DNA from 3 places in the Actinokineospora baliensis genome. Region 1 is predicted to be linked to each of the others. Evidence: riboswitches for the same ligand, from Rfam matches in the RefSeq annotation. Region 1 holds a riboswitch; each other region holds the start of a gene.

Region 1 (10,519 bases):
CGGTGCGCTGGGTCACCACGGCCATCCGCAGGTCCCTCGCCCGGCTCACCCTGCCCTCGTCGGCTGGCTCGAGCCCGGCGAGGACCTCCAGCAGGGTCGTCTTCCCGCCGCCGTTGAGCCCGACGACGCCGATGCGGTCACCGCCGCCAACACCCAGGGACACCTTGTCGAGCAACGGCCGCACGCCGAAGCTCTTGCTCACGTTCTCCAGGTTGACCAGGTTGGCCATCGGGCCCGCACTCCCACCGCTCGCCGCCGACTCTGCCCACTGAGCGTATCCAGTCCCCGGCCGGGGACCGGATGGTGCTCGCCGTCACTTTCCCAGATTTACCGAATATCCAGCGCGTTCGGTCGACGACCCCGGGTGAGCGGTCCGCATTCCCCGCAACCGTTCGGACACGCTCCGTGTGATTCTTTTGACGTGGTAACAAAATTCGACTAATTACGACATAGGAGTTCGTCTGGAGGTCAAATGTCGTACGCGCGCCGGTGGGCGCGGTTCCCGGTCGCCATCGCCGCCGCGGGACTGCTGCTCGCCGCCTGTTCCAGCGAGCAACCCTCGCCGGACGGGACCACGTCGGCCCGCCTGGGTCGCCAGATCGAGATCCGCTCCAGCGGCAGCCCCACCCTGGCCACCCTCTGGCTCGACAGCGTGGTGGCCGTCGACTGCACCGAACCGGGCAGCCTCCCGCCCAACAACGGGCACTACCTGGCCGCCACGATCGTGCTGCAGACCTCCGAGCAGTACCAGCCGGACTCCGGCTGGTGGATGAGCGCGGCCGACTTCGCCACCGAGGACAAGGACGGCAAGGCCACCGGCAAGGGCATCGTGACGTCCTGCCTGCCCGAGCACCGCTACCTGCCCGACGACTTCTACCTCTCCGACTCCGGCTACTACGGCGTCGTCCTGATCGACTCGTCGAGCGTGCACGGCACCCTGACCTACAAGCCGCACAACCTCCCCAACGACGTCACCGGGTGGCACTGGGAGTTCTAGTGGCCCGACCCAGAAGGTTGACGGGATCTCGACCTGCCCACGACGTCCCTGGCTGCGTTGCCGAAACGACCGAGTACGCCCAGTACGAGGCCGTTCCGGCGCCTTGCCAGGAACGCCGTGGGCAGGCCGATACCCCACCAACCATCTGGGTCGAGCCACTAGGCGTGGGCCTCGGGTGGGACGGGCCGCGACGGGTCTTCGGTTGGCGTGACCCGGGCGCCGGGGACCGGGCCATGGGCCACGCGGACAGTGCGGCAGACGCCCGCGCCGGAGAGCTCCGCGGCTACCCTTAGCGCCGCGTCGGCGTCTTCGCACAGGAAGGCGCAGGTGGGGCCGGAGCCGGACACCGTGCCCGCGAGGGCTCCGGCGTTGACGCCCGCGCGGAGGGTCCGGCGGAGGCCGGGTCGCAGCGACACGGACGCCGCCTGGAGGTCGTTGCCCAGCAGGAGGGCGAGCTGCCGGGGGTCGCCCGTGGCCAGGGCTTCCAGGACGGGCTCGACCCCACCGATGCGCGGCGGGTCGCCCTCCGCGCGCAGCCGGTCGAGCTCGCCGTAGACCTTGGGGGTCGACAGGCCACGGCGGTCGAAGGCCAGGACCCAGTGGTAGGTGTGCCTGGTCAGCACCGGCACCAACTGCTCACCGCGGCCTGTCCCCAATGCGGTACCGCCGTGCAGGACGAACGGCACATCACTGCCCAACTTCGCAGCGACCTTGGCCAACTCGTCGCGCCCGATCTCCAACCGCCACAACGCCGCCAACCCCACCAACGTCGCCGCGGCGTCCGCACTCCCGCCCGCCATGCCGCCGGACACCGGGATGCCCTTGCGGATGACAACCCGCACCTTCGGCTCATCCACATCCCGACCCACGTGCCTGGCCAACTCCTGCACCGCCCGCCACGCCAGGTTGCTGGCACCGGTCGGAACCGAATCGGCCCCCTCCCCGTGCACCTCCACCCCCGGCTCATCAGCAACGGCGACGGTGACCTCATCGGTCAACGACAACGCCTGGAACACAGTGGCCAGGTCGTGGTACCCGTCCGCCCGGAGATCCCCGACGGCAAGGTGCAGGTTGACCTTCGAAGGCACCCGGACGGTCACCGGGGCAGGCACGACAGCGAGCACCCAACCAGCCTACGGGGACGCGGACGGTTGGCAGGAATCCCCTGCTCGCCTTGGCTGCGGCCTCGGGCGCGGACCCGTGGTGCGGTGGGTTTGATGGGGCTCGCACCCCGGACCCGTGGTGGTGCGGTGGGCTCGGTGGGGCGGGCTCGCGACCCGGACCCGTCGTGGGGCGGTGGGCTCGGTGGGGCGGGCTCGCGACCCGGACCCGTCGTGGGGCGGTGGGCTCGGTGGGGCGGTGTCGGCTCGCCTTCGGCATTGCGCTGGATCGTGGTGGGTGGGGTGTGCTCGATGGGGCGAACTTGGTTTGCGCGGGGCCCCTGCGCCACCCGTGGCAGGACCGCAAAGCTGGGGCCGAAAAGCATGGCCCTGTCCGCGCACAACGCTACGGATACCGCCACCCCACACAAACCAAGTCCGCCCCATCGAGCATTTAGGTGGGCGGCTTCCGAGGAGCGGTAGTCGGCTTGGGTGGGACGGCTCGGGGGGTTGCTCTGGCACCAAACAGCCCACCGAGTCGGCCCACCGAACCCAGCCCACCGAGTCAGCCCACCCAAGCCAACCCACCGAGTCAGCCCCGCCAGCCCGGCCACCGCTCCCGGGAGTCGCTGGTGCCAACTGCTCGATGGGGTGGACCTGTTTTGTGTGGGGGAGCGGCAGTCGTAGCGTTCCTGCGCGGACAGGGCCACGCTTTTCGGCCCCTGCTTTGCGGTCCTGCCACGGCTGTCGTAGGGGCCCCACGCAAAACAGGTCCACCGCATCGAGCCTTCACTCAAATCGCGGATCGGCGCGCGATGCCGCAGGCGAGCCGACGGATCCGATGCAATGCCGAAGGCGAGCCGAACGTAAGAGACCGGAAAGCCGACTAGGCAGCGATGGGCCGAGCGATGCCGACCTGCGGGCGAACCACGCCGCCCCGTTCGGTGATCCAGCCCAGTGCCTGGTCGGCTCGGAGCCCGTTGAGGCCGAGGAGGAAGCGGGCCACCGGGGTTTCGCCGATGCGGGTGAGGCCGCCGCCGATGACGGAGATGGTGGTGTCGAAGCGGGCCGTGGCCTCGGGCAGCAGGGCGCCGACGGCGGCGAAGCCGATGAGGATGGTTTCGGCGACCCGGTCGTAGCCCGCGGTGGCGCCCTTGGCGACGTCGATGGACGGGAGCAGGGACTGGGCGACCTGGCTGGTGGAGTCCTGCACGAGCGAGAGCAGGTTGCCGGCCTCGGCGACGCGGCCGTCGGACAGGAGGGCGACGTCGTCGGCGATGCGGCGGACCACGCCTGCGTCGCTGGTGACGACGAGGACGGTGGCGCCGAGTTCGGCCCTGGCGCGGTCGAGGACGGTCAGCACACCGGCCGCGGCGTCGGCGTCGAGGGACCTGGTGGGGTCGTCGGCGAGCAGCAGGCCGGGTTCGCCAACGAGGGCGCGGGCGACCTCGACGCGGGCGCGCTGGCCGGGGCTGAGCGTGTCGGGGTAGCGGGCGGCCTTGTCGGTGAGGCCGATCAGGTCGAGCAGCTTGCCGACCTTCTCCCGCCGCTGCGGGCCGTCGACGCCCGCCTGCTCGAGGGGCAGGGCGATGTTGCCAGCGGCGGTGCGCTGCGGCAGCAGGTCGCCCTGGGTGACGACGCCGATGCGGCGGCGGGCGGCGCGGAGTCTGCGCGGGTCGAGCGCGGCGGTGTTGAAGCCGTCGACCCTGATCACGCCGCTGTCGGGGCGTTCCTGCAGCGCGACGAGGCGGGCGAGGGTGGACTTGCCGGAACCGGCGGGGCCGACGACGCCGGTGATGGTGCCGGTCGGCACGTCCAGGCTGACGTCCTCGAGGGCGACGACGGGGCCGGTGTTGCCCCAGAAGGACTTGCTGAGGTTCTCGACGGTGATCACGGTGCTACTCCAAGCGGGCGCGACGGCACACCAGAAGTCCTCAGAGGACAGTCCGGTGCCAGTAAGAGGGGGTGACGAAGACGTGCTGCTACGCGGTAATCAGCGGGTTGCGCACATCGGTCGACACGCCGTCACGGAACGCCTGCACTGGTCGATGACCCGGCGTGTGGTGAGGATCGGCATCCGTTTCTCACTCCTCCATCGCTCCTGGCGGTAGCACCTGCCCGCGGTGGGTGGTTGCTGCGGCGTCATCGAGCCAGGTCTCTCGGCCGCTCAGGATGGAATGCCCACAGAGTAGACCCGACCACGACCACCAAACGCAAGCGCGTGAGGTCAAGATGAGGGCCCCGGGTTCGATACATCACACCTGGGGAGTAATCGATGCCTGCCTGCGCTACTGCGGTCGAGCGAACGCCTGGGCTATCCGGACGAAGTCGCCTACCGACAACTGCTCACCCCGCAGGGACGGGTCGACCCCCGCCGCGACGAGCACCGCTTCGGCCGCAGGTGGCGAACCGGCCCAATCGGACAGTGCGGCGCGCAAGGTCTTTCGCCTTTGCGCGAAGGCGGCGTCGACGGCGGCGAACACCGCGTCGCGGTCAACACCGACCGGACTCGCCCGCCGGGTGAGAAGAACCAACGCCGAGTCCACGTTGGGAACCGGCCAGAACACCGTCCGCGACACCGTCGCCACCCGGCGCGCCTCGGCGTACCACGCGATCTTGACGCTGGGCACCCCGTAGACCTTGCTGCCCGGCGGCGCGGCCATCCGGTCGGCGACCTCGGCCTGCACCATCACCAGCACGGTGCGCAGGCTCGGCAGCTCCGCGAGCAGGTGCAGCACCACCGGCACGGCCACGTTGTAGGGCAGGTTGGCCACCAGCGCGGTCGGCTCAGCGCCGAGCTGGGCCGCGGTCACCCGCATCGCGTCGCCGAGCACGACGCGCAGCCGGTCGGCGAGCTCGGGGGCGCGGTCGGCGACCGTCCCGGGTAGCCGGTCGGCCAGCACCGGGTCGATCTCGACCGCGACGACCGAGGCGCACTCGGGCAGCAGCGCCAGGGTGAGCGAGCCGAGTCCCGGCCCGACCTCGAGCACGACGTCGTCGGGGGTCAGGCCCGCGGTGGTCGCGATGCGACGGACGGTGTTGGGGTCGTGCACGAAGTTCTGGCCGAGTTTCTTGGTCGGCCGCACCCCGAGTTCGGCGGCGAGCCTGCGCACGTCCACCGGGCTGAGCAACGCCGAACCGGTCATTCCCGCAATGCTACTCGGGCGCTCGGACCGCGCTGGTGCGGCCCATTTCCGGAAATGGCAAAGGCCCTCCGAAGAGGGCCTTTGCCGACGATTTCAGATCAGGTGGGCAGGCCGAGCTTGCGGGCGCAGGCGGGCCACGCGCTGTAGCCGCCGCGGGCGTCGCGGACCTTGGTCGCGATGGCGATCTGCTGCTCGCGGGTGGCCTGGTGCGGGTAGGCGGCGTAGGCGCCGCCGCCGTTGGAGTCCCAGGTGCGCTTGTCGAACTGCAGGCCGCCGTAGTAGCCGTTGCCGGTGTTGATGGCCCAGTTGCCGGTGGCCTCGCACTGCGCGAGCCGGTCCCAAGCGGAGCCGTCGGTGATCACCGGCTGCGGCGGCTTCTTGGTGCCGACCTTGACGACCTTCGGCTTGGCCTCGGTGAGGACCTTGGCGCCGATCTCCTCGCGCTTGACCACCTTGCCGTTCTTCTCGGTGATCCGGTAGGTGACCATGCGCTCGCCCGGCGCGCCGGGCTCGACGACGGTCTCCTTGCCCTTGTCGAGCTCGGGGTCGTCGACCTTCTGCACCGGCGGCGCGACCGGCTCGGCCTGGTTGATCACGGTCACGCCGGTGCGGCTGATCTTGATCTCGGCGCCGGAGGTCAGCTTGAGGTCGGCGCCCGGCGCGATCGCGTCCTGCGGGCCGAGGGTCAAGCCGCGCTCGCTGAGCAGCTCGCCGACGGTCACCGCGGTCGTGCGGACCGGCGAGGGGGCGTTGCCGCCGTCGAAGAGGGTGATGTCCTTGGCGGTCTTGATCTCGACCGCGATGCCCTCGAGCGGCACCGAGGCGTCGCCGCCGACCGAGACCCACGACCCGGCGACCGGGGCGCCCGCCTGGCGCAGCGCCTCGCCGACGGTGGTCGCGCGGACCCAGACCTCGCGCTGCTCGCCGTCGACGGTCAGCTGCAGCGCCCGACCGCGCTGGAGCACGATCTTGCCGTCGTCGCCGATCTCGGCGCTGGGCGAGGGGCTCAGCGAGTCGTGCGCGCCGACGGAGATGCCCTCCTCGGCGAGCACCTCCCCGACGGTGTCGGAGTAGGTGTTGATCTGCTTGCTCTGCCCGTCGACCTCGACGGTCACGGTGTTGTTCATCGCGATCGCCGCGCCGCCGCCACCGATGAGGGTGACCAGCACGGCCGCGATGGTGGCCTTGAGGAAGGTGCCCTTCCAGCGCTTGACCGCGGCGAGGAGGCCGGGGGCCGGGGCGTCGGCCTCGCCGACCTTCAGCGGCTGCGGGGCGGCGGAGAGCTCGTCCGGGATGACCGGCAGGACGGTGGTCTCGGCGTTGATGAGCCGGATGAGCTCGTCGACGTCGACACCGGCGGTGGCCATGATCTCGTCGGCCTGCGGGCCGAGGGCGTGGCGGACGTCGTGGTCGGTGATGGCCAGCGAGGACGAGTAACCCTCGTCGAACTCGCGGCTGACGTCGTAGAAACCAGTGGACTGACCATCGGGGAAGGTGGGGAGACTCGGGAACTCCGACTGCCACGCGGTGAAGTCGTCCTCGTGCGTGGCGGTGCTGACCGCCGTGACCGGGGTGAACCAGTCGGTGTCGGCGGAGAAGCTGTCGTGCCCAGGGCGGTCGGAACCGCCGGTCTGTTTACCGCTCACAGGGTCGTTTCCTCCAGCGGGCACCAGATCCGGTCGCGCTCCGCCGCGGATGTCGGCATCGTCTGGCCACCGACGTCCACTCCCTCGCGTGCTCGGCCGCTCTCGCGCCTCGTGTGTGTCCGACGACCCGCAGCCAGCCAACCCCGACGGTCAGCAACAGTGCTTCGGCGTGCTCCGGGCCGACTCGGGGCTGGTGCCCCTAGTCGTACGGTCACGGGACAGTAACGAGGACCGGGGGGTTGCGCAAACACATCCAGCGATCTCGTGAGCCCTGTCACACCCCCGGCGGCGTTTGACCATCCCCCGATCATCGCAATCCTTCACCGTTCGCAAGGTCCGATGTCACGGTGCGCAACCGAAACACGCGATCCGCGGTCGCGGACACCGCGCTCGCCAACTCGGCGACATCGTCCCCGCGCAGCGCCGCGAGGTCCCTGAGCGTGTAGGCGGCGCAGTAGGGCTCGTTGGGCCTACCGCGGAACGGGTGGGGCGTTAGGAACGGGGCATCGGTCTCGACGAGCATCTGCTCGGCGGGTACGAACGCGGCCGCTTCGCGTAAGGGGGCCGCGTTGCGAAAGGTGACCGGGCCGGCGAAGGACAAGACGAACCCGCGGTCCACGCACGCCTTCGCGAACTCCAGGTCCCCCGAGAAGCAGTGGAACACGACCTGCTCAGGGGCACCCTCCTCGGTAAGAACCTTGAGGATGTCCGCGTGCGCGTCCCGGTCATGGATCATCAACGGCTTACCAACCCTCTTAGCGAGGTCGATGTGCCAACGGAACGCCTCGTGTTGCGCCTCTGGCGGGCTGTAGTCCCAGTAGTAGTCCAGCCCGGTTTCGCCTACTGCGACAACCCGAGGCTCTTGGGCCAACCGCTCGATCTCGGCTTTGTCCGCGTCCGAGAACCCCGCGGTCCGGGTCGGGTGGATGGCGACAGCGGCGTAGACGCGCTCGTCCCACGTAGACGCTTCAACGGCCCACTGCGCCGAGGCGAGGTCGTCGGCCACGGTGATGACCCGATCGATCCCCGCGCTCTCGGCGCGGTCGAGCATTGTGGACACATCGGCGGCATCCTTCGCACCGCACGCGTCCAGGTGGGTGTGGGCGTCGACCGCCGGTGCCGGGAGTGGCTCCGGCACCGGCGGTCGCTCACCCTTGCGCGGTGTCACGCGATCGGCGCCCACTCGGGCCCGGTCTCGCCGAGCTTCGGGTCGAGCTTGGTGAACAGCGGCTCCGGCTTCACCAGCGGCTTGCCGACCTCGATGTCCACCGACTCCCAGCGGGCCTGCTCGCCCGCGTAGTCACCGGTGAGCACCGGGTAGCTGATCGACGGGTCGTCGAGGTCGTCGACCTCGCGGATCTCCGGCTGGGCCGCCCACACGCCCTTGCCGCCGAGCAGCTCGTGCACCTGCTGGGCCGAGTGCGGCAGGAACGGGGTGAGCAGCGTGTTGGCATCGGAGACGACCTGCAGCGCGGTGTGCAGGATGGTGTCCCGCCGCGCCGGGTCGTCCTTGCGCTTCCACGGCTCCTCGTCGGACAGGTACTTGTTCGCCGCGCCGACGACCCGCATCGCCTCGGTCGCCGCCGCCTTGAACCGCGACCGGCGCAGGTTGTCGCCGACGGTCGCGAACGCCGCCTTGGCCAGCGCCTTGAGCTCGGCGTCGGCCGCGGTCGGCGCGGTCGGCGCTGGCACGGCGCCGACGTTCTTGTGCGCCATCGAGACCGACCGGTTGACCAGGTTGCCCCACTCGTTGGCCAGCTCGAAGTTGGTCCGGCGGACGAACTCGTCCCAGGTGAAGTCGGTGTCCTGGTTCTCGGGACCGGCGACGGAGATGAAGTAGCGCAGCGCGTCGGGGCCGAACTCCTTGAGGAAGTCCCCCACGTAGATCACCGTGCCGCGCGAGGTGGAGAACTTCGAGCCGCTCATGGTCAGGAACTCGCTGGAGACCACCTCGGTCGGCAGGTTCAGCGTGTCGAACCGGCCGGGCGTGCCGCCCTTGTCGCCAGCGCCGTTCTGCCCGAGCAGCAGCGACGGCCAGATCAGCGAGTGGAAGACGATGTTGTCCTTGCCCATGAAGTAGTACGCCTGGGCCGGGTCGGTCCAGAACTGCTTCCAGGCGTCGGCGTCGCCGGTGCGGCGCGCCCACTCGACGCTGGCCGACAGGTAGCCGATGACCGCGTCGAACCAGACGTAGAACCGCTTCATCGGGGCGTCGCGCCAGCCGTCGAGCGGGACCGGGATGCCCCAGTCCAGGTCGCGGGTGATCGGCCGGGGCCGCATGTCCTCGATCAGGTTCTGGCTGAACTTGAGCACGTTCGGGCGCCACTCGGTGCGGGTGGACAGCCACGAGCCCAGCGACTCGGCGAACGAGGGCAGGTCGAGGAACAGGTGCTCGGTCTCGATGAACTTCGGGACCTCGCCGTTGATCCGCGACCGCGGGTTCTTCAGGTCGGCCGGGTCGAGCTGGTTGCCGCAGTTGTCGCACTGGTCGCCGCGGGCGCCGTCGTAGCCGCAGATCGGGCAGGTGCCCTCGATGTAGCGGTCGGGCAGGGTGCGACCGGTGGACGGGCTGATCGCGCCCATCTGGGTCTTGGACTGCACGTAGCCGTTGCGCCACAGGGCGAGGAAGAGGTCCTGCACGACCTGGTAGTGGTTGCCGGTCGTGGTGCGGGTGAACAGGTCGTAGGACAGGCCGAGGCCCTGGAGGTCCTCGGCGATCACCCGGTTGTACTTGTCGACCAGCTGGCGGGTGGTCAGGCCCTCCTTCTCGGCTTGGACGAGGATCGGGGTGCCGTGCTCGTCGGTGCCGCTGACCATGAGCACGCGGTGGCCGGACATGCGCATGTAGCGGGAGAAAACGTCCGAAGGGACACCGAATCCGGACACGTGACCGATATGGCGGGGGCCGTTGGCGTAAGGCCAGGCCACCGCGGTCAACACGGGGGCGCTCATGGGTCATTAGCCTACGGAGCCGCTACACACCAGAGCCATCGGGTTACACCAGCGTGCCTACCCGGGGGTAGGCGGCGCTACGGCAGGTCGGTGCGCATCAGGTAGACGTTGTAAGAGGGCCAGAGCGACATCGCGAAGTAGAGGGCCGAACCGCGTGCCGAAGCCGGGTGGATGAAGCCACCATAGAGGCCCGGGTAGTCGCGGCTCGTGACGAGCACGTTGGCGTCGCTCCAGGGCCCGGTCAGCGCCTCCGCACTGCGCAGGACAAGAGCGCCTAGGGCTTCGTCCAGGTGGATCGCGAGCCAGCGGCCGAGGTGCGTCGAATAGATGACCGACAACTCGGCGACGTTGCCGCGCATGACCGGTACCGCGCGGAACTCGTCACGCGGGTACCAGCCATAGCCGTTCCAGTAGTCGTAGGCGCGGGTGTCCAGGACGTCGCTCTTACCCACTCTGGCCAGGCTGGCACCGGCCCAGCGGCCGTTGGGTGTGCCTAGGAGGTAGAGGTAGTCCTCGCCGAGCGCGAACGCCCCCATCTGGAACGGGTGGTCTCGCTCGGCCCGGTTGATCCACCGCGCGCCAGCGGGCTTGGCCCACGTCTCGCCTCCATCGGCAGAGACGGCGATCCCGCTGTAGTTGGTGGACCAGCGTCCTTGCGAGCCCCACTTGTGCACGGAC
Region 2 (10,519 bases), 4.6 Mb from region 1:
TTGCTGAACCGCGACTCCGGCGCGATGTAGGCCTCGATGCCCAGCACCGGCGTGATGCCCGCGGCCGTCGCCTGCCGGAAGAAGTCGTAGATGCCGTTGGTGTGGCCGTGGTCGGTGATGGCCACCGAGGTCATGCCGAGCCGCTCGCACTCGGCGAACATGTCCTTGAGCTTGGCCGCTCCGTCGAGCATCGAGTACTCGGTGTGCACGTGAAGGTGAGCGAAGGAGTCAGCCACCCGGTCACCCTAGCGACCCGCACCGCCAACCCGGCGCGTTGGGTGCGCGACGCGCCGGAAGTTCTTGCTACCACTGGGAAAACGCCCGGAGCGGGTGACCGTGGGCGGTTCAGGCGGGCACAGTGGGGACATGCGCCTGCGCCCGGTGTCACCCGACGTGGTGGCCGATGAGCTGACCGCGATGGTCCACACCCGAACCGGGTCCGGGTGGGCCAGGGTCGCCGTCGACGGCGCGCCGCCGACCGCGCCCGGCGAGCTCGCCGACGCCGTCGGGCAGCGGCTGCGGGTGCTGGGCCACCCGGTGCTGCGGGTGGCCGCAGCGGACTTCCTGCGCCCGGCCTCGTTGCGGTTTGAACGCGGCAAGCAGGACCCGGACGCCCGCTACGAACTCTGGCTCGACGAGGGCGGCCTCCGGCGCGAGGTCCTCGCCCCGCTCGGCGCGGGCGGGACGGGCAAGGTCCTGCCCGCGCTGTGGAACGCCACCACGGACCGGGCCACCCGCGCCGAGTACGTCGACCTGCCACCCGGCGGGGTCGTGCTGATCGACGGCGAGTTGTTGTTGGGCCGCGGACTGCCGTTGGACGTGACCGCGCACCTGTGGTTGTCGCCCCCCGCCCTGACCCGGCGCCTCCCGCCGGACGAGCACTGGGCCCTGCCCGCCTTCGCCCGCTACGACGCCGAGGTCCGCCCCCTGCACACCGCCGACCTCGGCATCCGGGTGGACGACCCCCGCCACCCCGCGGTCCTCGACGACGCACCGCGCTGAACCGGGCCCTGGGTCGAGCACCGCGAGGTGTCGGTCCCCGCGAGTAGGCTTGATTCGGGGGCTGCTCAGCGCGGCCGGCCTGCGGCGATGCGGTCCGGCGGACGCTCGCACCCCCTGATCGACCTGACGCCCGGACCGGCGGCTTCGGTGCCCGGCGGCGACCGCCGCGGGTGAGCGGGTGATCACCGAGGGCAAGATCACGTGTCGGCCCACGGCTTCCGGGGCGGGGCCAGGGGCGACCGGGTAGCGTCCGTGGGCGTGACGGATCCGGTTGACGCCCGCCTGCTCGGTGTTGTGGCCGAGATGGGCAGGGCCGCGGTGCACGAGGTCGCCGCGCGGTTGGGCATGGACCCCAGGGAGGCAGCCGCGCGGTTGGTGGCGCTGTCCGGCTCGGGGCTCCCCCTGCTGGTCGGCGTCGAGTGCGACCCCAACGGCCTGCGGGCCGCGCTGGCGCGGATGTCCGCGCCCATGGGCTACCCGCCCCAACCCGGCTACGCGCAGCCGTACCCGCAAGCCGCACCGCAACCGGTGGCACCGCAAGCCGCCGCACCGCAACCCATGGCGCCGCAGTACCTGCCGCCGCAGGACCCCTACGCCTACCAGCAGCCGCCGAGCGGACCGATCCGCACCGGCCCGCCGAGCCAGCCGTTCCCGGTGCCGACGGGTCCGCCGAGCCAGCCGTTCCCCGCGGTCAGCGAGCCGATCAGCACGTGGGGCCCGCCGCAGAGTTCCAGTTGGGCGCGCGGCGACCAGCCCGCGGGCGGTGGCCCCATGGACCGCACGCAACCCGCGGTGCGGGCGTCGCGGCAGGGCAAGATCGGGGCGTCGCTGGAGACCTCCGGCCTGGAGGGCGAGCGCCTGGCGATCCAACTCGTCGAGGTCGTCGACCCCGCCGACTACCTGTTCACCGCCGCGGGCTACCGGTTGCAGCCGGGCGAGCGGTCGATCGTGGTGCACACCGAGTTGACCAACCGCGGCACGGTGCCGTTCGCGACGCTGCCGGACCTGTACCTGGTGCTGGTCAGCCCGGACGGCCAGTCCATCACCAAGGCCCCGGTGTCGCTGTCGTCGCGGCCGCCGCACCGGATCGGGGTGCAGCCCGGCGAGATCGCCAGCGGCCACACGGTGTACGTGGTGCCGGAGCAGACGGTGATCAGCTCGGTGCGCTGGAGCCCGCGCCCGGACGAGGAAGCGCTGACGCTGACGTGGACGGTCGACTAGCTCACCAGTAGTACTCGTGCCGGTTGTCCTCCCTGATCGACACCACCAGCGCGATGCCAGCGCCGATGCTGGCGAGCACGGCGAGTCCGACCACGACGTTGCCGCCGCTGTTGCCGAAGATCAAAGACGCGAGCCACCCGAGGATGAACACCGCCGTCAGGTAGAGGTCGACCACGACCAGCAGCAGCGCCACGACCAGCCGCAGCAGGAACCAGAGGAACCCCAGCGGCGGCCACGACGCCATGGTCGAGTCGTCGTAAGCCCACCGGAACAGGTCGAACGGGTGGTAGAAGGCGTTGGCCCACCAGCCGCGCGCGAGCTGGGTGGACTCCTCCGTCGGCCGGAACCGCACCTCCGACACCGTGGCGTCGGTGATGTCGATCGTCACCTCGTGGTCGGCCACCCGCACCACCGACCGCCCGTCGAGCACCGCCTCGAACTCATCGCCCCCGGTGCGCAGGTCGAAGACCTGATCGGTCCCGTTGAGCCGGTTGCGGTCGCGGAACCGCACCCGGATCCGGTCCTCCTGGATCGGCTCGCCGATCTTGAGCCCGATCGACACCTCGCCGAGCGGGGTCACCAGCGACACCTCGCCCTTGAACTCGACCTTGTGCTCGCTGACCGTGACGCTCGCGGTCACCGGCAAGAAGTCCGGCGTGCTCACCGACACCTCGGCGTTCCCACACCCCGCCGCCATCGCCAGGACGGCCAGCAGAACCGCGATCTTCTTCATACCCGGCAGGTCGCACCCGCGGAACCGGCGGTAACACCCACCCCCGATCCGTCGGCGAGTCGTGATCAACCGGCTAGTAGTCGGCTTCCAGGACCGCCAGTGCGGCCGCCAGGTCCGGTGGGTAGTCGCTGGTGAACTCCACCCACCGGCCGTCCGCCGGGTGGTGGAAGCCGAGCGACCGGGCGTGCAGCCACTGCCTGGTCAGCCCGAGCCTCTTGGCCAGCACCGGGTCGGACCCGTAGGTGAGGTCTCCGACGCAGGGGTGTTTGAGGGCGGAGAAGTGGACGCGGATCTGGTGGGTGCGACCGGTCTCCAGTTTGACGTCCATCAGCGACGCGGCGCGGAACGCCTCGATCGTCTCGTAGTGCGTGATGCTCGGCTTTCCGCCCGCCACGACCGCCCACCGGTAGTCGTGCCGCGGGTGGCGGTCGATGGGGGCGTCGATGGTGCCCACGCTCGGATCCGGGTGGCCCTGCACGAGGGCGTGGTAGCGCTTCTCGACAGTCCTCTCCTTGAACGCGCGCTTGAGGACCGTGTACGCGTGCTCGCTCTTGGCCACCACCATCACACCGGTGGTGCCGACGTCGAGGCGGTGCACGACCCCTTGGCGTTCGGCCGCGCCCGAGGTCGACACGCGCACGCCTGCCGCGGCGAGCCCGCCGATCACCGTCGGTCCGCTCCAGCCGGGGCTGGGGTGGGCGGCGACGCCGACCGGTTTGTCCACCACGACGACGTCGTCGTCCTGGTGCAGGATCACCATGCCCTCGACCTCGATGGCCTTGACCTCGATCGGCCGCTCCGGCTCGGGCAGGGTCACCTCCAGCCAGGACCCGGCCAGCAACCGGTCCGACTTCCCGGCGGGGTGGCCGTCGACCAGCACGTCGCCCGCTTCGGCGAGGGCGGCGACGACCGTGCGGGACAGGCCGAGCAGCTTGGACAGTCCCGCGTCGACGCGCATGCCGTCGAGGCCGTCGGGGACCGGGAGGGTGCGGGAATCGCTCACGCCTTCTCCCCCTTCGGCTTCTTGGTGACGATGCTGCCGTCGTAGTCGCGGCCGAGCAGGGCCATCAGCACGATCAGCGCGCCGCCGACGGAGATGCCCGCGTCGGCGACGTTGAACAGCGGGAAGTAGTCGCCGTTGGGGGCGAACACCGACACGAAGTCGACCACGTGGCCGTGGAACACCGAGGGGGCGCGGAAGATCCGGTCGGTCAGGTTGCCCATCGCCCCGGCCAGGACCAGGCCAAGGCCCAGCGCCCAGCCGACCGAGCGCAGCTTGGGCATGATCCAGATGATGGCCACCACCACCCCGGCCGCGATCAGGGTGAACAGCCAGGTCATGCCGGTCGCCATGGAGAACGCGGCGCCGGGGTTGCGCACCAGCTGCAGGTAGACCGCGCCGCCGAGCAGCCGGATCGGCGCCTCGCCCTCCAGCGTGGCGGTGACGATGATCTTGGTGACCAGGTCGGCCGCGTAGACCAGCAGCGCCGCGACGACCAGGATCAGGCCGCGCCTGCGCGGCAGCGGGGGGGCCTGGTCCGGCTCGGGTTCGACCTCGGTCACCGGGCGGTCGTCCACCGGGCGGTCGTCGTCACGTTCAGCGCTCACCGGCCCATTGTCCACCGGGGTGTCGCCCCACCACTCGGGCGGGCTATTCGGCCAGGAAAGCGGGCAGCCCGCGCTGGTCGTCCACCGGCGCCCACCGGCCCTCGACCAGCGCGTACGGCACCGCGGGACCGTCGGCGACCAGGGTGCGCAACGCGGCGACGACCCGGTCGACGTGCTCGGCGCGGGTGCCGAGGCCGAGGCTGATCCGCACCGCGCGCTCCTCCTGCGCGCCCGCGCGGTCCAGCAGCCTGCGGGTCGCGATGTGCGCGCAGAACGCGCCGTCGCGCACCCCGATGCCGTGCTCGGCCGACAGCACGGCCGCGACCAAGCCCGCCTCGACGCCGTCAATGGTGAAGCTGACGACGCCGACCCGGTCGTGCTCGGCGCCGAACAGGCTCAGCGACCGAAGACCGGGCACGGTCGCGAGACCGGCGCGCAACCGGCGCAGCAAGGCGCGTTCGTGGGCGATGACCGCGTCCCAGTCCTTCGCCAAGGTCTCGCACGCCACCGCGAGGGCGTGGGCGCCGACGACATTGGGCGACCCGGCTTCGTGCCGCTCGGGCACGGCAGCCCACGCGACACCGAGCTGATCGCCCCGGTCCACGACCTGAGCGGTAGCGCCGCCGCCGACCAGGTACGGCTCGGCGGCCTTAAGCCAGTCCGCGCGGCCAATAAGCGCTCCGGAGCCAAACGGGGCGTAGAGCTTGTGTCCGGAGAGGACGACGTAGTCGACGTCGAGTGCACGGATGTCTATAGGCCGATGCGGAGCCAACTGCGCCGCGTCGAGAACGATCCGGGCACCGTGCGAGCGGGCGACCGCGCTAAGAGCCTTGATCGGCCATACCTCACCGGTGACGTTGGACGCGGCGGTCAACACAACCAACCGCGGCCCGACCGGCGTCGACCGCAGCGCTTCGTCCAGAACGGCGACCGCGTCGATAGCGACAGCAGGGGTCTGCACGCGCAGCACGTTCGGTCCGCGCCACGGCAGCAGCGCGGCGTGGTGCTCGGTGTCGAACAGGACGACCGAAGTCGCCCTGGGCAGGGCCTTCGCCAAGAGGTTGAGGCTGTCGGTGGTGTTGCGGGTGAACACCACGGTGTCGGTGTCGTGGGCACCGACGAACCGGCGCAGCACGCGGCGCGCACGCTCATAGACCTTGGTGCTGACCTGGGAAGCGAACCCGGCCCCGCGGTGCACGCTGGCGTACCAGGGCAGCAATTCGTCGACCGCGTCGCGAACCGCGTCAAGACAGGGCGCGCTAGCAGCGTGGTCGAGGTTGGCGTAAGGCACCGTGCGGCCGTCGACCAGCGGAACCCGCAAGCGCGCTCCGGCCACGGCGGGCACGGTGGGCGTGGGCAGGGGCGCCTGCTCGACACGGGCGGTGGGTACAGCGAGCGTCATGGCCGACCTCCAGGTCCGAGGACCCGGGGTACGTCAGCGGGTCCGCGCTTGTCCGCCCGCACTTCGCGGGAGGACCAGGTATTCACCCGGGGCACCCCACCGCGGAGGAGGGTTGCCGGCCAGCAAACCGGGGTTTGACGCTGGCGCTCATTACCTTGTCGACGACTGTATCGGACGCCGGGCCGCTCGCTCGAGGGGGTGAGGCGCGGGTCACCCCTCGCCGGTTTCGCCCCGCCACCGCGCGTAGCGGCCCGCGCGGTCGACGGCGCGGATGCGTTGCTCGGTGGCGGGCTTGGCCTGCTGGGTGGCCACGATCAGGACTTGGTCGCCCTCTTGCAGGCGGGTGGTGGACACCGGGGTGAAGCCTTGGCCACCCCTCGCCACGAGGCTGACGGTCGCCCCGGCGGGCAAGCGCAGCTCGGACAGGTAGACGCCGTGCAGCTTGGACCCCTCGGGGATGGTCAACTGCAGCAGCTCGGCGTCGAGTTCGTCGAGCGTGGCCACGTCCACCTCGACCTCCTTGGTGCGGGCACCGCCGTCGAGTCCTAGCACCCGCGCCAGTGCGCCGAGTGTCGTGCCCTGCACGAGGGTCAGCACGATCACGAGGACGAAGACCGCGTCCACCAACCGCTGCGCGCCCGGCACGTTCTGCGAGAGCGGGATCATCGCGAGCACGATCGGAACCGCACCGCGCAAACCGGCCCACGAGAGGAAGACCTGTTCTCGCCAGGGCATGCGGAACGGCAGCATGGAGATCACGACCGACAGCGGCCGCGCGATCAGCGTGATGACCGCGCCCGCGACCAGACCGGGCACGATCGCGTCGAGCAACCGCGACGGCGACGCGAAGAGTCCCAAGAGGACGAAGAGGCCGATCTGGGCCAGCCAGCCCAGCCCTTCGGCGAAGGAGAGGGTGTCCGAGCGGTGGGGCAACCTGGCGTTGCCCAGCACCAGAGCGGCGAGGTAGGTCGCGAGCAGCCCTGACGCGTGGACGCTCTGGCCCGCGGCGAAGGCCAACACGCACACGGCCACCGTGGCCAGCGGGTACAGGCCGGTCGCCGGTAGCGCCGCCCTCCGCAAGCCGTGCGAACCGATCCAACCGAGAACGAGGCCTATAGCGGCACCGGCGGAGAGCTCGTAGGCGGCGGTGAGCGACAGCAGCCAGTCGACGTCATCCGCGGAGGCGAGAACCACGACGGCGATGTAGCTGGGCGCGTCGTTGATGCCGCTCTCGAGCTCCAAGGAGCCGACCAGCCTGCGCGACACGGAAAGCCTGCGCAGCACGCTGAACACCGCGGCGGCGTCCGTTGACGCGAGGACGGCGCCCCAGAGCAGGGCGAGCCGCCAGTCGAAGCCGAGTATCCAGTGCAGCCCGGCGCCGGTGACGACGATGGTGATCACCACCGCCACTGTGGACAGTGCGATCCCCGGCAGCAGCGCGGACTTGACCTCGCGCCAGCGGGTGGTGAGCCCGCCCTCGGCGAGGATGAGCACCAGCGCGGCCAGCCCCAGCGACTGGGTCAGCTCCGCGTTCGAGAACTCGATGCCCAGCCCCGCCTCGCCGATGACCAGCCCGAGTCCGAGGTAGAGCAACAACGACGGCAAGCCGAGCCGGACCGAGGCCCGTACCGCGAAGACCGCGACCAGCAGCACGGCCGCACCGATCCCCAACGCGAAGGTCAGCTCCCGCACGCCACCTCCAGTTCCCGTCCGTATCGCGAGCATTGTCCCTTGCCGCCCGCGGCCACCCGACCCCCACCCGAAGGTGAGGCGTTGATCACGAAGTGGCTCCCAGCAGCCGCTGCAGCACCTCGTCCGCTCCAGCGGGCTCCGGGTCGATCGCCACGACCTTGTCCCGCCCCCACTCCCCCGCCACGATCACCACGTCCCGGCGCGGCACCCCGAATGCCGCCGCAAGCGCCCGCAGCACCGCGTCGTTGGCCTTCCCCTCGACCGCCCCCGCCCGCACGGCGACCACCAGCGCCCCGTCCTCGCCCCACCGACCACCGACCGATTCGCGCCGCGCACCCGGCTTGACCCGCACCCCGAACCGGAACCCCGTCACCCGTCCACCTCCGCGGACCGGGTCGGCGGCGGGTCGGCGAGCAGGACGCCCATGACGTCGGCCAGGTAGGCGCGCTTGGCGGCGGGCGTGCTGGGGACGACATCGGGGTTGGTCCGGTGCAGCTTGGCCTGCCCGAGGTACACGGCGTACGCGGTGACCGCGCGGCGGCGGGCCTGGGACTTGGTGAAGCCGAGCTCGGTGAAGAGGGTGACGACGTAGTCCATCCGCCGCTGACCGACCCTGGCGACGGCGGCGGCCACCAGCGGATCACCCAGGCTGGCGTGCAGCGCCAACTCGACGTCGATCCCGCGCTCGGGGTGCAGCACGGCGCCGATCAGCCTGCGCAGCCGCTCGGCCGGGGTCGCGCCCTGCTCGGCGTGCGCGATGACCCGCTCGGTGTGCTCCTGCTCCCACCGCGCCAGGGTCGCCTCGACCAGCGCGTCCCTGGTCGGGAAGTGCCAGTACACGCTGCCCTTGGTCACCCCGGCCCGCGCCGCCAACGGCTCGACGGCGACCGCGGCCAGCCCGCCCTCGGCCAGCGCCGCGAGCGCGGCGGCGGTCCAGTCGTCCCTGGTTCGGCGCGGCACGACCATACGTTAGCGTACGGTAAACCATACGGAACCGTATGGAAGGAGTGCTCGTGATCCACAACCGCCACCAGCGCGCCCTGCCCGTCCCCGTCGCCGACGCGGGGCACCTGATCGACGCCATGGCCAGCCCCGACGGCATCTGGCCCGCCCGCTGGCCCGCCCTGTCCCTGGACCGCCCCCTGGCCGTCGGCGCCACCGGCGGCCACGGCCCCATCCACTACACCTGCACCGACTACATCCCCGGCCGCCGGGTCGAACTCGCCTTCGCCCCCGGAGCCCCCCTGGCGGGCGAGCACGCCCTCACCCTCCTGCCCGGCCAAACCCCCAACACCTCGATCCTCCGCCACGACATCACCGCCCGACCCCAAGGTGCCGGACACGTCCTCTGGCCCCTGGTGATCCGCTGGCTCCACGACGCCCTCCTGGAAGACATGCTCGACAACGCCGAACGCGCCGTGGGCCACCCGCCCGCCCACAAAGCCCGCTGGTCCCCCTGGGTCCGCCTCCTCCGCCGCCTCAGATCCCGCTGATCCGCCGGGTCCGCTCCTCCGCGAGCTTCACTCGATCGTGGACCAACCGCGCGGCCCGCCGCGACGAAAACGGCGCACCGCACCCACCCCCGAATGGCCCAGTACGCACTGCTGCATCACTCGTAAGGCCCCCCGCCGCGGCCACGCAAAGTTGCACTGTGCACTTGCGTTTGCACGGGATTACGATGGTGCGATCGACTCGCCGGATCGGCCACCGAAGGGGGTTCCTGCTCGCTCCCGGTGCCGCACCGGGACGGCCGAGCGGGCAGCCACATGACCTCTCACCGCTGGAGCGTGGAGTCCCCCGACCGGTTCGGCGTGCGGAGCCTGTGGGCCGCTGCGCAGGCTCGAGCGCGGGAGTCGGACTTGGACATCCTCACCGTGACGGCGGTGGCTGGGGTGGCGGCGCTCGCCGCGGTGCTGCGGATCGGGGCGCTCGATTCTGTCCCGCGGCCGGGCGAAGGGCGCAACGTCGCGCAGGTGTTCGGGGTCGACTCGATGGGCATGCTGCTGGACGCGAACGCGTCTCCGCTCGCGTGGCTGCAGGCCGGTGGGTACACGGCTCTGACCGACGCGTTCGTAAGGCACACAACGGCTATAGGCGCTGCCCGTGAACCAATGGTCCTCACCGCCGCCATCACCGCGGTGCTTCTGTGGTTCCTATCGCGCCGGATGGGCCTATCGCGGTTAACCGGGGCCATAGCGGTTGCGGTGGTTGCCGTGTCTCCCATGGCTTTAGGGCTTCAGATTGGCGTTAGGCCGGAGAACATCGCCATGCCCTGGGCGCTGGCGGGAATCATCTTGCTGTGGACGCCACGTAAGCACCGCAGGCTCGCGCCGGATCTGTGGGCCACAGTCTTCCTCGTGATCGCTGTGATCACCGCACCGGTCGCACTGCTGCTGATCGTCACCGCGGCTTGGCTCCTGTGGCGTCGCGGCCGCAGACGACTGTCGCTCATGCTGTCGTCGCTGTTCGTCCTTGGCACCGGGATCGGCATGGGTGCGGCGGCGGCGTTGGCGGGACTTCGCATCGCGGCAGAAGGCCCGTCAGCATCGACGTGGGTCGCCGCCGATCCCGCGTTCGCGGCGGCGGGTGTTCTAGCAACTGCTCTAGCCCTCTTCTCCTACCGCCTGCGGCCATTGGCGGTCGGAGTCCTAGCCCTTATCGCCATCGCCGTGATCCCGGGCGGTCCTGGTACCGCAGCGCTGATCCTCGCAGTTCCCCCTGCCGCGCTTCTTATCGCGGGCGCCATAGAGCGCTCATCCCGCCCCATCCGCATTCCGGCGACTGTCCTGGCTGTCGCTCTTGCAGCCGCCGCGGTCCCCAACTGGATAGACGGCCTACGCATGGTCACCACGACCGGCGTC
Region 3 (10,519 bases), 750 kb from region 1:
CACCGCGAACGCCTTTTCGTTCTTGGGCCGGTCGAGCACCTCGGAGAGGAACTTCATCGGGCTCGGCGTGTGGGTCAGCGCCGCGAGACCCGACAGGTGCAGCGCGGTGAGCAGCATGCCGACGGCGATGCCTACTGACTCGTCGACGTAGTAGTGCTTGTGCTGGTCGCCTTCACCGTCGAGGTAGTACCGCTGCTCGAACACCACGATCAGGAACGGCGCGTCCGTGAGGTGCGGCTTGTTCTGGTCCGTCCCTAGAGGACGTAACGCAGACAGCCACTCCTCGCCGAGCCTGCCCGCGTAAGAGAGCTGCTCTTCCTTCTCAGCGGCTTCCCGGATCTGGGCCCGAACCTCGGGGTCGGTCACCAGGACGAACGTCCACGGCTGCTGGTGGGCACCCGAAGGAGCCGTCGCGGCCACCGCTATGGCGTCGATCACGACCTGCTCGGGCACCGGTTCCGTGGAGAACGCGCGCACGGTCCTGCGCTCGTCCATCTTGGCGCGCAACTCGGCGGCAGCCTGCAGCGACTCCGCCGCGGTGACCCTGGCGGGCCGGTACGGCACGGGGTCGTACGGCTGATCGTGGATCGGTATCCAAGCCATGCGCGAGAGTCTCCCGGTCCATTGGCCACTCACGGTCATACCGATCCGGTCATAGGACCCGCGTCATGACCCGAACGGTGGTGTTCGGAAGTCGGCCGCGGCGGGCCCCGCGCATGATGTTGCTCATACCGGGACGCCGTCATCGGCGCATGTCAGGACGCCGGGCGGGGGCCGCCGTAGGCTCGCGGGCATGGCTCGCCGGATTGGCATCATGGGCGGCACCTTCGACCCCGTGCACCACGGTCACCTCGTGGCCGCGAGTGAGGTGCAGGCGCGGTTCGACCTCGACGAGGTGGTGTTCGTGCCCACCGGGGTGCCGTGGCAGAAGGACGGCCAGCAGGTCAGCGCCGCGGAGGACCGGTACCTGATGACCGTCGTCGCCACCGCGTCCAACCCCCGGTTCTCCGTCAGCCGGGTCGACATCGACCGCACCGGGGTCACCTACACGGTCGACACGCTGCGTGACCTCAACGCGCGCTACCCCGACGCCGAGCTGTTCTTCATCACCGGCGCCGACGCCCTGGAGCAGATCCTGTCCTGGCACCGCGCCGAGGAGCTGTTCACCCTGGCCCACTTCGTGGGCGTGACCAGGCCCGGGTACAGCCTGGCCGACGCCCACCTGCCCTCCGGCACGGTCAGCCTGGTCGAGGTGCCCGCCCTCGCCATCTCCTCCACCGACTGCCGCGCGCGCGTCGCCTCGGGCCTGCCCGTGTGGTACCTCGTCCCCGACGGGGTGGTGCAGTACATCTCCAAGCGCCACCTCTACGCCGCCGAGGACTGACCGCGAGCGCTCACCCGGTACCCTCGACTGGTTGGACCCCGGGAAAGCGGAACGAGGAGTGACGTGGCAGCGACGCACGAGGCACGCGAACTGGCACTGGTCGCGGCCGGTGCGGCGGCCGACAAGAAGGCCGCCGACGTGATCGTGCTGGACGTCTCCGACCAGCTCGTGATCACCGACTGCTTCGTGATCGCCTCCGCCGCCAACGAGCGGCAGGTCGGCGCGATCGTGGACGGCGTCGAGGAGAGGATGCGCGAGGCGGGCACCAAGCCGGTCCGCCGCGAGGGCGCCCGCGAGGGCCGCTGGGTGCTGCTGGACTTCGTCGACGTCGTGGTGCACATCCAGCACGCCGACGAGCGCTCGTTCTACGGCCTGGAGCGGCTGTGGAAGGACTGCCCGCGCATCGAGTTCGACATGGGCCCGCACACCGGCGAGGTGGGGGCCGCGGCCGAGGACGTCGAGTGACCCTGCGCAGGCTCGTCCTGTGGCGCCACGGCGAGACCGACTACAACGCCTCTGGCCGGATGCAGGGCCACATCGACTCGCACCTGACCGAGGTCGGCCGCAACCAGGCCCGCTTCGCCGTGCCCGCGCTTGCCCGGTTCTCCCCGGACCTCATCGTGGCCTCCGACCTGCGCCGGGCCACCGACACCGCCGCGGTGTTCAGCGAGGCCGTCGGGCTCCCGTTGCGGGTGGACAAGCGTTTGCGCGAGACCAACTTGGGGTTGTGGCAGGGCAGGACCGGTCCCGAGATCGACCTGGAGTGGCCGGGCGGTCGCGCTGAGTGGCAGACCGACGCGACCTGGACCCCGCCCGGCGGTGAGTCCCGGATCGAGGTGGCCGCCCGCGCGACCGAGGTGGTCACCGGGCTGGACGAGGGCACCGACGACACCGTCGTGCTGTGCGCGCACGGCGGTCTTATCACCGCGCTGACTGGCAGCCTCTTGGAGCTACCGGTGGCGAACTGGTGGCAGCTGGGAGGCATCTCCAACTGCCATTGGACAGTGCTCGCCCGTAGAGAGACCAGCGGGCTCGCGTGGCGCTTGGTCGCCTACAACGTTGGCATCACCGGATAGGCCAACCCGGGCGACCGTGCTGATGTTCGGCGACTCGCTGAGCTTCCACGGCCCCGACGGTCCCCACCCGGCCGACGACCCCCGCCTATGGCCGAACCTGGCCGCTGCCAGTGTGGGTGCCCGCACCGAGCTCTTCGCGGGCTTCGGCTGGACCGCACGTGACGCCTACTGGTGCCTTGTGGGGGACCCTCGCGTGTGGACGCACATGCCTAACGCCGACGTGTTGGTGCTGGCCATTGGCGGTATGGACACGCTGCCCTCGCCGCTACCGACCTACCTCCGTCAAGGCATCCGCTACCTCCGTCCGGACTGGTTGCGTCGCCGCGCCCGCGAGGCTTACCTGGCTGTCCAGCCATGGGCATCTCGCGTGACACGTGGGCGGCCAGTGGCGCTGCCCGCGGAACTGACCGTGCGGTACTTGAACGACATCGTGGTCGCTGTGTGGGCTCTTAGGCCTGACCTGCCGGTCGTGGTCATGTTGCCGTCTGTGCACCGGTCGTCCGCCTATGGTTATGTGCACACCGGTAGGCCCCGCGCGGTCGCTCTTGTGCGTGAATGGGCCAAGCGCAGTGGAGTGGTCCTGTTCGACGTAGCCGCGGTCATCGGCGACCACGTCATGGGTGGTCACGGCAACCCAGACGGCATGCACTGGGGTTGGGACGGGCATCAGGCGGTGGCAGTGGCGTTGGCTGAGCACCTGGCGCCGCTGTTGGACGAGCTTCCGGACAACTAGTCTCCTGTCACGTGCCCTTCGCCGTGCTGACAGATTCCACCGCTTACCTGCCGGAAGGTGCGGCAGAGCGGAACGCGGTGCACGTAGTACCGCTTCTGGTGCGTGTGGACGGTCAGGAAGGTCGCGACGGCCTAGACATCGGTCCCGCCCAGTTGGCCGCCGCTCTACGCGATAGGCGGATGGTGACGACCTCTAGGCCCAACCCGGCCGAGTTCGCCGCTACCTACCGCACGCTGCTGGACGCGGGTGCGGACGGTGTGCTGTCGGTACACCTGTCCCGCGAGCTGTCCGGCACCTGGGAGTCAGCGCGGTTGGCCTCGGAGGAGTTCGGCACCGCGGTGCGCGTCGTCGACTCCCGTACGACCGCCATGGGCCTGGGGTTCGCCGTGCTGCGAGCCGCCGAGGTGGCCGCGACGGGGGCGCCAGGCGCGGAGGTCGAGGCGGCTGCTGTGGCGGCGGCGGAGGCGACGAGGTGCTTCTTCGTCGTCGAGACCCTGGAGTACCTGAGGCGCGGCGGCCGGATCGGCGCTGCGGCGGCGCTGCTGGGTACCGCGCTGGCGGTCAAGCCGATCTTGCACGTGGTCGACGGGCAGATCGTGCCGCTGGAGAAGGTGCGCACGACCAGTCGTGCGCTGGGGCGGCTGGTCGACCTCGCGGTGGACGCGGCGGGGGAGTCGCCGGTGCGGGTCGCGGTGCACCACCTGGCCGACCCGGGGCGTGCCGCTGAGCTCGCCGCCCGACTCGCCGCGCGCCTGCCCTCGGCGACCTGCGTCGTGTCGGAACTCGGCGCCGTGATCGGCGCGCACACCGGTCCCGGGGTCCTCGGGGTGGTCGTCGCGCCTCGCTGAGGCCCGAGTTGTCCACAACCCCTCGGGCTGTCCACAGAAGACGGCGGCTACTTTCCGGGGTCTTGCGGGGTCCCTACCGTCGGTTCCATGGCAGACACACAGCGCGTCAACCAGATCGACTCGGTACTGGCCCGGCTCGCCTCGATCGCGGGCCGCCCCTGGGACGGCGCCGCACCCGAGGTTCCCAGACCCCGCAGGCGCTTCTCGGCCGCGGTCGCCATCGGTCTCGTGGTCGTCGGCGCCCTCACACTCGGCGTCCTGACCCTTTCCGGCTCGCCCCCGACACCGGAGCCCGCCCCCGCGCTGGCCGCCGCTGCCGTCGACGAACCTCCGACCCCGAACATCGTGGTCGACATCGTGGGCAAGGTCCGCGACCCCGGCCTCCGCACCCTCCCCGACGGCTCCCGCGTCGACGACGCGCTCCGAGCCAGCGGCGGAGCCCTCCCCGGTACCGACCTGACCACCCTCAACCTGGCCCGCAAACTGGTTGATGGCGAACAGATCCACGTCGGCCAACCAGCGCCACCCCCAACCGACCCCGAACCCGGCGGCAAGGTCAACCTCAACACAGCCACCCTCGCCCGCCTGGACACCCTCCCCGGCGTCGGCACCGTGACAGCCCAACGCATCCTCGACTGGCGCACCAAACACGGCCGCTTCACCAAAATCGACCAGCTGGGCGACGTGGAAGGCATCGGCCCAGCCCGCCTGGAAGCCCTCCGAGACCTAGTAGTCGTCCGATGACCCCCGACCTACCCGCGACCACAGCGGTTCTCGTAACCCTGGTCGCCCTTGGCCTGATCACCCACTGGTCCCTGGCCACCGGCCTCGGCGTAGCGATCTGTGTAGTCGGCGCCGTCCTAGGCGCTGGCAGAACACCCCTGTGACGCGATCCCACGGCAACTGTCCGTGCAGCGGGGAAGGGGGCGACTAAGGTCCGGTGGACGCTGATCGGATTGTCCATTGTGGCCACTAGCTGTCGGTTGCCCGTGGTGAATGTTCGTCTTGCGCGCTGATGTTCTCGCTACTCCCGCGATGCCCGGGAATGGCCTGAAAGTTGGTCAAAGTTGCTGAAGGAGGTGGTGGGTGTGCGGTTGGACTGGCGGTTGGTGCCGGGGGCGCTGGCGGTCTGGCTGGCCGGGTTGGTCGGGTTGTTGGGGCACTGGGTCCTGGCGGTCGTTGTCGGGGGAGTGGGGGTGGTTGGTGGTGCCGTCTTTCTCCGGCGCGGGCTGCGGCCGAGCGGAGCTGGATGGCCGTTGGTGGTGTGCGGGGTGCTGGCGATCTGTCCGATCGCTTGGCGGGTTCGTGAGGCCGCGGTTGACCCGTTGCGGGCCGAGGCCGCGCGGGCCGCGGTGGTGGAGCTGCGAGTGGAGGTGGGAGAACGCCCGAGGAGGGTGAAGGCGAGTGGGTTCGGTGCGATGCCCTCCGGGGTGCGGTCGGTGGTCATCCCGGTGACCGCCGAGGGCAGCCGCCTGCTGGTGTTCGCGCCGGTGGAGCAGTGGGCAGACCTGTTGCCGGGGCAGCGGTTGGTGGCCCGGGGCACGCTCGGGGCCGCTGAACCGGGGAGCCTGACCGTCGCCGTGCTGCGGGTCCGCGGGCCGCCGTCGGAGGTGAGTGCCGCGCCGGGGTGGCAGGTGGCCGCCCAGTCGCTGCGGGACGGGCTGCGGGTGGCGGCCTCCGTGCTCGACGACGAGGCGGCGGGACTGCTCCCGGCCTTGGTGGTCGGCGACACCGACGGGATGGTCCAGTCGGTCGAGGACGACTTCCGGGCCGCGGGGATGGCCCACCTGCTGGCGGTCAGCGGGGCGAACCTGGCCATCGTCTGCGTCTGCGTGCTGTTCCTGGCGAGGTTGCTGCGGGCGGGACCGCGTGGCTCAGCGGTCGTGGCCTTGGCTGTGCTGGTCGGGTACGTCGTGCTCGTCGGGCCGGAGCCGAGTGTGCTGCGGGCCGGGGTCATGGGCGCGGTCGGCCTGCTGGCCTTGGCGCTCGGTCGGGAGCGGTCGGCGTTGCCCGCGCTCGCCGCCGCGGTGATCGCGCTGGTCGCGGTGGATCCGGCGATGGCGGTCAGTTTCGGGTTCGTGTTGTCCGTGCTCGCGACAGCCGCCCTGGTCCTGGTGGTGCCGGGGTGGGTGGACCGGCTCGCCCGACGGCGGGTGCCCAGGCTGGTCGCCGAGGCGGTCGCCGTGCCCGCGGCGGCGCACCTGGCCACGGCACCGGTGGTCGCCGGGATGAGTGGCCAGGTCAGCCTGGTCGCCGTGGTCGCGAACCTGGTGGCCGCCCCGGTCGTGGCGCCCGCGACCGTGCTCGGGCTCGCCGCCGCGCTCGTCATGCCCGTCCTGCCCTGGTTGGCGGAGTGGCTGGCGCGGTTCGCCGGGCCGCCGGTCGGTTGGCTGGTCCTGGTCGGCGGCTGGGCAGCGGACGTGCCGGGTGCGGTGCTCGACTGGCCGTCGGGCTGGTGGGGTGGCGTTGCCCTTGTGCTGCTGCTCGGGTGCTTGGCGGTCGGGTCGCGCTACCGGCGGGCCCGGGTCGCGATGGCGCTGGGCGTGATCGGGGTGGTGCTCGTCCTGCTCCCGATCCGCGTCCTCGCGCCTGGGTGGCCACCAGCCGGGTGGGCGGCCGTCGCGTGCGATGTCGGGCAGGGGGATGCCGTCGTTCTGTCCACTGCGGACAGTGGGCGGGCGGTGCTGGTCGACACCGGGCCGGATCCCGCGCCGGTGCGGGAATGCCTGGACCGGCTTGAGGTGCGGCAGCTGCCGCTGGTGATCCTCAGCCACCTGCACGCCGATCACGTCGGTGGGCTGGCTTCGGTGTTGGCGGACCGGTCGGTCGGCGCGGTCGCCGTCGGGCCGGGACGGGCGCCGGAGTGGGCTTGGCGACAGGTGCGGCGGCAGACCGAGGCGGCCTCAGTGCCGTTGGTCAGCGTCGCAGAAGGGCAGCGGCTGGCTTGGCCAGGGCTGTCAGTGGAAGTACTGGCCCCACGGGGAAAGGAGGTACGCGCCGAGTCGGATGGCACGGCGATCAACAACCGTTCGGTGGTCCTGCGGGCGACCACGCGGACCGGTCGGGTGCTGCTCACCGGGGATGTCGAGTTGGCAGCCCAAGCCGACCTGCTGGCCGCCGGGGTCGACCTGACGGCTGAGGTCGTGAAGGTGCCGCACCACGGATCTCGTTACACCGCACCGGAGTTCATGGCGGCCGTCAGGGCGCGGGTGGCTCTGGTCAGCGTCGGAGCGGGCAACCGCTACGGGCACCCCAGTCCGCGCACGCTCGACGTCCTCACCTGGACGGGCGCGCGAGTGGTGCGCACCGACCTCCAGGGCGACAGCGCGGTCGTCGGCTCGGGCGTGGTCGTGCGGGGGCAGCCGAGGTCGCCGCCGGGGCGGTGATCTGTGGGGTGGGTGGCCCCCACCCCACAGATCTCGGTCAGCCCCGGTTGAGGACCTCGTGGACGGCGGCGGCCGTCGGCGGGACGGTGGCGCGCGGGCCGATGTGGTCCTGGACGGCGTCGAGGGTCTTGAGGCCGTCGCCGGTGATCAGCAGGACGGTGTCGGCTTCGGGGTCGAGCTGGCCGGTCTCGATGAGCTTCTTCGCGGTCGCCACGGTGACGCCACCGGCGGTCTCGGCGAAGATGCCCTCGGTGCGGGCCAGCAGGCGGATGCCCTCGACGACCTCGGCGTCGGTGACGTCCTCGACCGCGCCGCCGGTGCGGCGGACCGAGTCGAGCACGTACGGGCCGTCGGCGGGGGCGCCGATGGCCAGCGAGCGCGCGATCGTGTCCGGCTTGACCGGGCGGATCACGTCCTGGCCCGCCTTGAACGCCGCCGACACCGGGGAGCAGCCGGTGGCCTGCGCGCCGAAGATCCGGTACGGGGTCGCCTCGACCAGGCCGAGCTCGCCGAGCTCGCGGAACGCCTTGTCCACCTTGGTCAACTGCGAGCCGGAGGCCACCGGCACCACGACCTGGCCGGGCAGGCGCCAGCCGAGCTGCTCGGCGACCTCGTAGCCCAGCGTCTTGGAGCCCTCGGCGTAGTACGGGCGGACGTTGACGTTGACGAACGCCCAGTCCTCGTGCTCGGCGGCGAGCTCGGTGGCCAGCCGGTTGACGTCGTCGTAGTTGCCGTCGACGGCGATCAGGGCGCCGTCGTAGACCGCGGTGGTGAGGATCTTGGCGCGCTCGAGCGAGGACGGGATCAGCACGACCGAGTCCCAGCCCGCGCGGGCGGCGGCCGCGGCGACGGCGTTGGCGAGGTTGCCGGTCGACGGGCAGGCCAGGACGCTGAAGCCGAGGGTGCGGGCGGCGGCGAGGGCGACGGCGACCACGCGGTCCTTGAACGAGTGCGTGGGGTTGCCGGTGTCGTCCTTGACCCACAACGACTTCACGCCCAGGGCCGCGGCCAGCCGGTCGGCCTTGACCAGGCGGGTCAGGCCGGGGTCGGTGTTCGGGAACCGCTCGACGTCGGCGGGGACGGGCAGCAGGTTCTTGTAGCGCCAGATCGAGCGGGGGCCCGCCTCGATGTCGGCCCTGGTCACCGTGCCGAAGTCGTAGGCGACCTCGAGCGGGCCGAAGCACTCGGCACAGGCGAACTCGGCGGCGAGGGGGATCCGGTGGCCGCACTCACGACAGGACAGCGCCCGAGCGGGGCCGAGGTCGAGTGTGCTGGTCTGGACGTCGACAGAGGTCATCGCGAGGTGTCTCCTCATCTATCCCGCGTGGCGGGTCGGAATTGGCACCGTGGTCGTCCGCCTCCTCGCGATGAGGAAGTGACGCGTACGCCGGTTGCCGGGGCTTCATCGGGCCGTTTCCCTCTGCCCCTCTGGATGAGCGGTATTCAGTTGTCGCCCGGGGTCGACCCGGTGCGTGCTGGCCACGGTACGGCACGCCGGGCCCCGGTTGCCAGCCCGATCCCCGGCCCGCACCCACCCCGCCGGCGTCGTGGCGCCGTGGCAGGATCGCGGGCGTGAACTCGCCCTCGGTCGTCCCGCCGCCGCTGCAACTGGTGCTGGGAGAAGAGGAATTGCTCATCGAGCGCGCCATCCGCGGCGTGCTCGACACCGCCAGGCTCGCCGACCCGGCCGCCGACCTGACCAGGACCCGGGTGGCTGAACTCACAGCCCCCGAGCTGGCCGAGATGGTCAGCCCGTCGCTGTTCGCCGAGGGCAGGGTGATCGTGCTCGACGCCGCGCACGAGGCGACCCAGGACATCGCCGCGCTGGTGATCAACTACGCCAAGGCGCCCGCCGACGGGATCGTGCTCGTGGTGGTGCACAACGGTGCGGGACGCAAGGCGGGCAAGGACGTCGTGGCCGCCATGAAGAAGGCGGGCGCGGTGGTCACCGAGTGCCCGAAGATCACCAAGGCCGCCGAGCGCGAGGCCTTCGTGCGCAACGAGATCCGCCGCGCGGGGGGCAAGACCGACCCGAGGGCGGTCGCCGCGCTGGTCGACTCCGTCGGGTCCGACCTGCGGGAGCTCGCCGCCGCGGCGGCGCAACTGGTGGCCGACGCGGCTGGCGACGTCAGCGAGGAGGCGGTGCGCCGCTACCACCGCGGGCGGGCCGACGTGACCGGGTTCGCGGTCGCCGAGAAGGCGGTCACCGGGGACGTCGCCGGTGCGATGGAAGCCCTGCGCTGGGCGATGCAGTTGGGCGTCCCGCACGTGCTGGTCGCCGACGCGCTCGCCGACGCCGTGCGCACCGTGGCCAGGGTGGCCGGGGCGGGGCGCGCGGACCCGTTCAAGCTCGCGGGCGAGCTGGGCATGCCCGCCTGGAAGGTCAAGAAGGCCCTCGCCCAGTCCCGCGGCTGGAAGCCGGCGGGCCTCGCCGACGCCATGCGCGCGGTCGCCGAGGTCAACGCCGACGTCAAGGGCGTCGCCGCAGACGCCGACTACGCCCTGGAACGCGCCGTCCTGCGCCTGGCCGAGGCCCAGCGCCGCGACTGATCCCGCGGCGGGTGGGTCAGGGCTTGGGGGTGCGGCTGGCGAGGATCTCGTCGCGGCGGGCCAGGCGGTGTTGGCGGCGGATCTCGGCTTCGCGCAGTCGCCGTTCGTCCTCTTCGGTCTCGGGGGCGACCGGGGGAACGGGGCGGGGGTGGCCGTCTTCGTTGACGGCGACGAAGACCAGGTATGCGGTGGCCACCTTGGTCGGGGGGACACCGGCGCGGTCCCAGGGTTCGGCCAGGACGCGGACGCCGACCTCCATCGAGGACTTGCCCGCCCAGTTGACCTGGGCGTGCGCGTGGACCAGGTCACCGACGCGGACCGGGTGCAGGAAGGTCATGCCGTCCATGGCGGCGGTGACGGCGGGGCCGCCGGAGTGGCGCTGGGCCACCGCCCCGGCCACGTCGTCGACCAGCTTCATGATGACTCCACCGTGGACGGTGCCGAGGAGGTTGGTGTCCACCACGGTCATGATGTGCGACAGCGAGGTCCTCGCGGCCGAACTGGGCTTGGGATCCATGCCCGCAGTCTCGCGCACATGACAG

Evidence for each region. Region 1 has a riboswitch for S-adenosylmethionine ahead of JOD54_RS10230 (methionine ABC transporter ATP-binding protein). Riboswitches for the same ligand answer to the same signal wherever they lie in the genome.
Region 2: it holds a riboswitch for S-adenosylmethionine, as region 1 does, so the genes downstream of both, JOD54_RS29755 (aminotransferase class V-fold PLP-dependent enzyme) here and JOD54_RS10230 (methionine ABC transporter ATP-binding protein) in region 1, are expected to answer to the same signal.
Region 3: it holds a riboswitch for S-adenosylmethionine, as region 1 does, so the genes downstream of both, thrC (threonine synthase) here and JOD54_RS10230 (methionine ABC transporter ATP-binding protein) in region 1, are expected to answer to the same signal.

The regions. Positions count from the first base shown of each region.
Region 1 is NZ_JAFBCK010000001.1:2,135,092-2,145,610, reverse strand. It holds gene JOD54_RS10245 (ABC-F family ATP-binding cassette domain-containing protein) at 1-229, opposite strand, end outside; gene JOD54_RS10240 (hypothetical protein) at 473-997, shown strand; gene JOD54_RS10235 (4-(cytidine 5'-diphospho)-2-C-methyl-D-erythritol kinase) at 1,156-2,121, opposite strand; gene JOD54_RS10230 (methionine ABC transporter ATP-binding protein) at 2,984-3,991, opposite strand; SAM riboswitch class I at 4,187-4,276, opposite strand; gene rsmA (16S rRNA (adenine(1518)-N(6)/adenine(1519)-N(6))-dimethyltransferase RsmA) at 4,386-5,243, opposite strand; gene JOD54_RS10220 (resuscitation-promoting factor) at 5,342-6,889, opposite strand; gene JOD54_RS10215 (TatD family hydrolase) at 7,197-8,057, opposite strand; gene metG (methionine--tRNA ligase) at 8,054-9,841, opposite strand; gene JOD54_RS10205 (glycoside hydrolase family 183 protein) at 9,919-10,519, opposite strand, start outside.
Region 2 is NZ_JAFBCK010000001.1:6,712,045-6,722,563, forward strand. It holds gene dnaE (DNA polymerase III subunit alpha) at 1-236, opposite strand, end outside; gene JOD54_RS29730 (nucleoside/nucleotide kinase family protein) at 367-1,002, shown strand; gene JOD54_RS29735 (Lrp/AsnC family transcriptional regulator) at 1,255-2,223, shown strand; gene JOD54_RS29740 (hypothetical protein) at 2,225-2,956, opposite strand; gene JOD54_RS29745 (RluA family pseudouridine synthase) at 3,030-3,914, opposite strand; gene lspA (signal peptidase II) at 3,956-4,564, opposite strand; gene JOD54_RS29755 (aminotransferase class V-fold PLP-dependent enzyme) at 4,608-5,966, opposite strand; SAM riboswitch class IV at 6,006-6,121, opposite strand; gene JOD54_RS29760 (potassium/proton antiporter) at 6,177-7,658, opposite strand; gene JOD54_RS29765 (DUF167 domain-containing protein) at 7,744-8,031, opposite strand; gene JOD54_RS29770 (TetR/AcrR family transcriptional regulator) at 8,028-8,618, opposite strand; gene JOD54_RS29775 (SRPBCC family protein) at 8,672-9,151, shown strand; gene JOD54_RS29780 (hypothetical protein) at 9,425-10,519, shown strand, end outside.
Region 3 is NZ_JAFBCK010000001.1:2,883,707-2,894,225, forward strand. It holds gene JOD54_RS13780 (nitroreductase family protein) at 1-603, opposite strand, end outside; gene nadD (nicotinate-nucleotide adenylyltransferase) at 794-1,384, shown strand; gene rsfS (ribosome silencing factor) at 1,448-1,849, shown strand; gene JOD54_RS13795 (histidine phosphatase family protein) at 1,846-2,460, shown strand; gene octT (diglucosylglycerate octanoyltransferase) at 2,483-3,193, shown strand; gene JOD54_RS13805 (DegV family protein) at 3,205-4,041, shown strand; gene JOD54_RS13810 (ComEA family DNA-binding protein) at 4,129-4,785, shown strand; gene JOD54_RS13815 (DNA internalization-related competence protein ComEC/Rec2) at 5,130-7,427, shown strand; gene thrC (threonine synthase) at 7,465-8,724, opposite strand; SAM riboswitch class I at 8,736-8,866, opposite strand; gene holA (DNA polymerase III subunit delta) at 9,000-9,977, shown strand; gene JOD54_RS13830 (acyl-CoA thioesterase) at 9,994-10,494, opposite strand.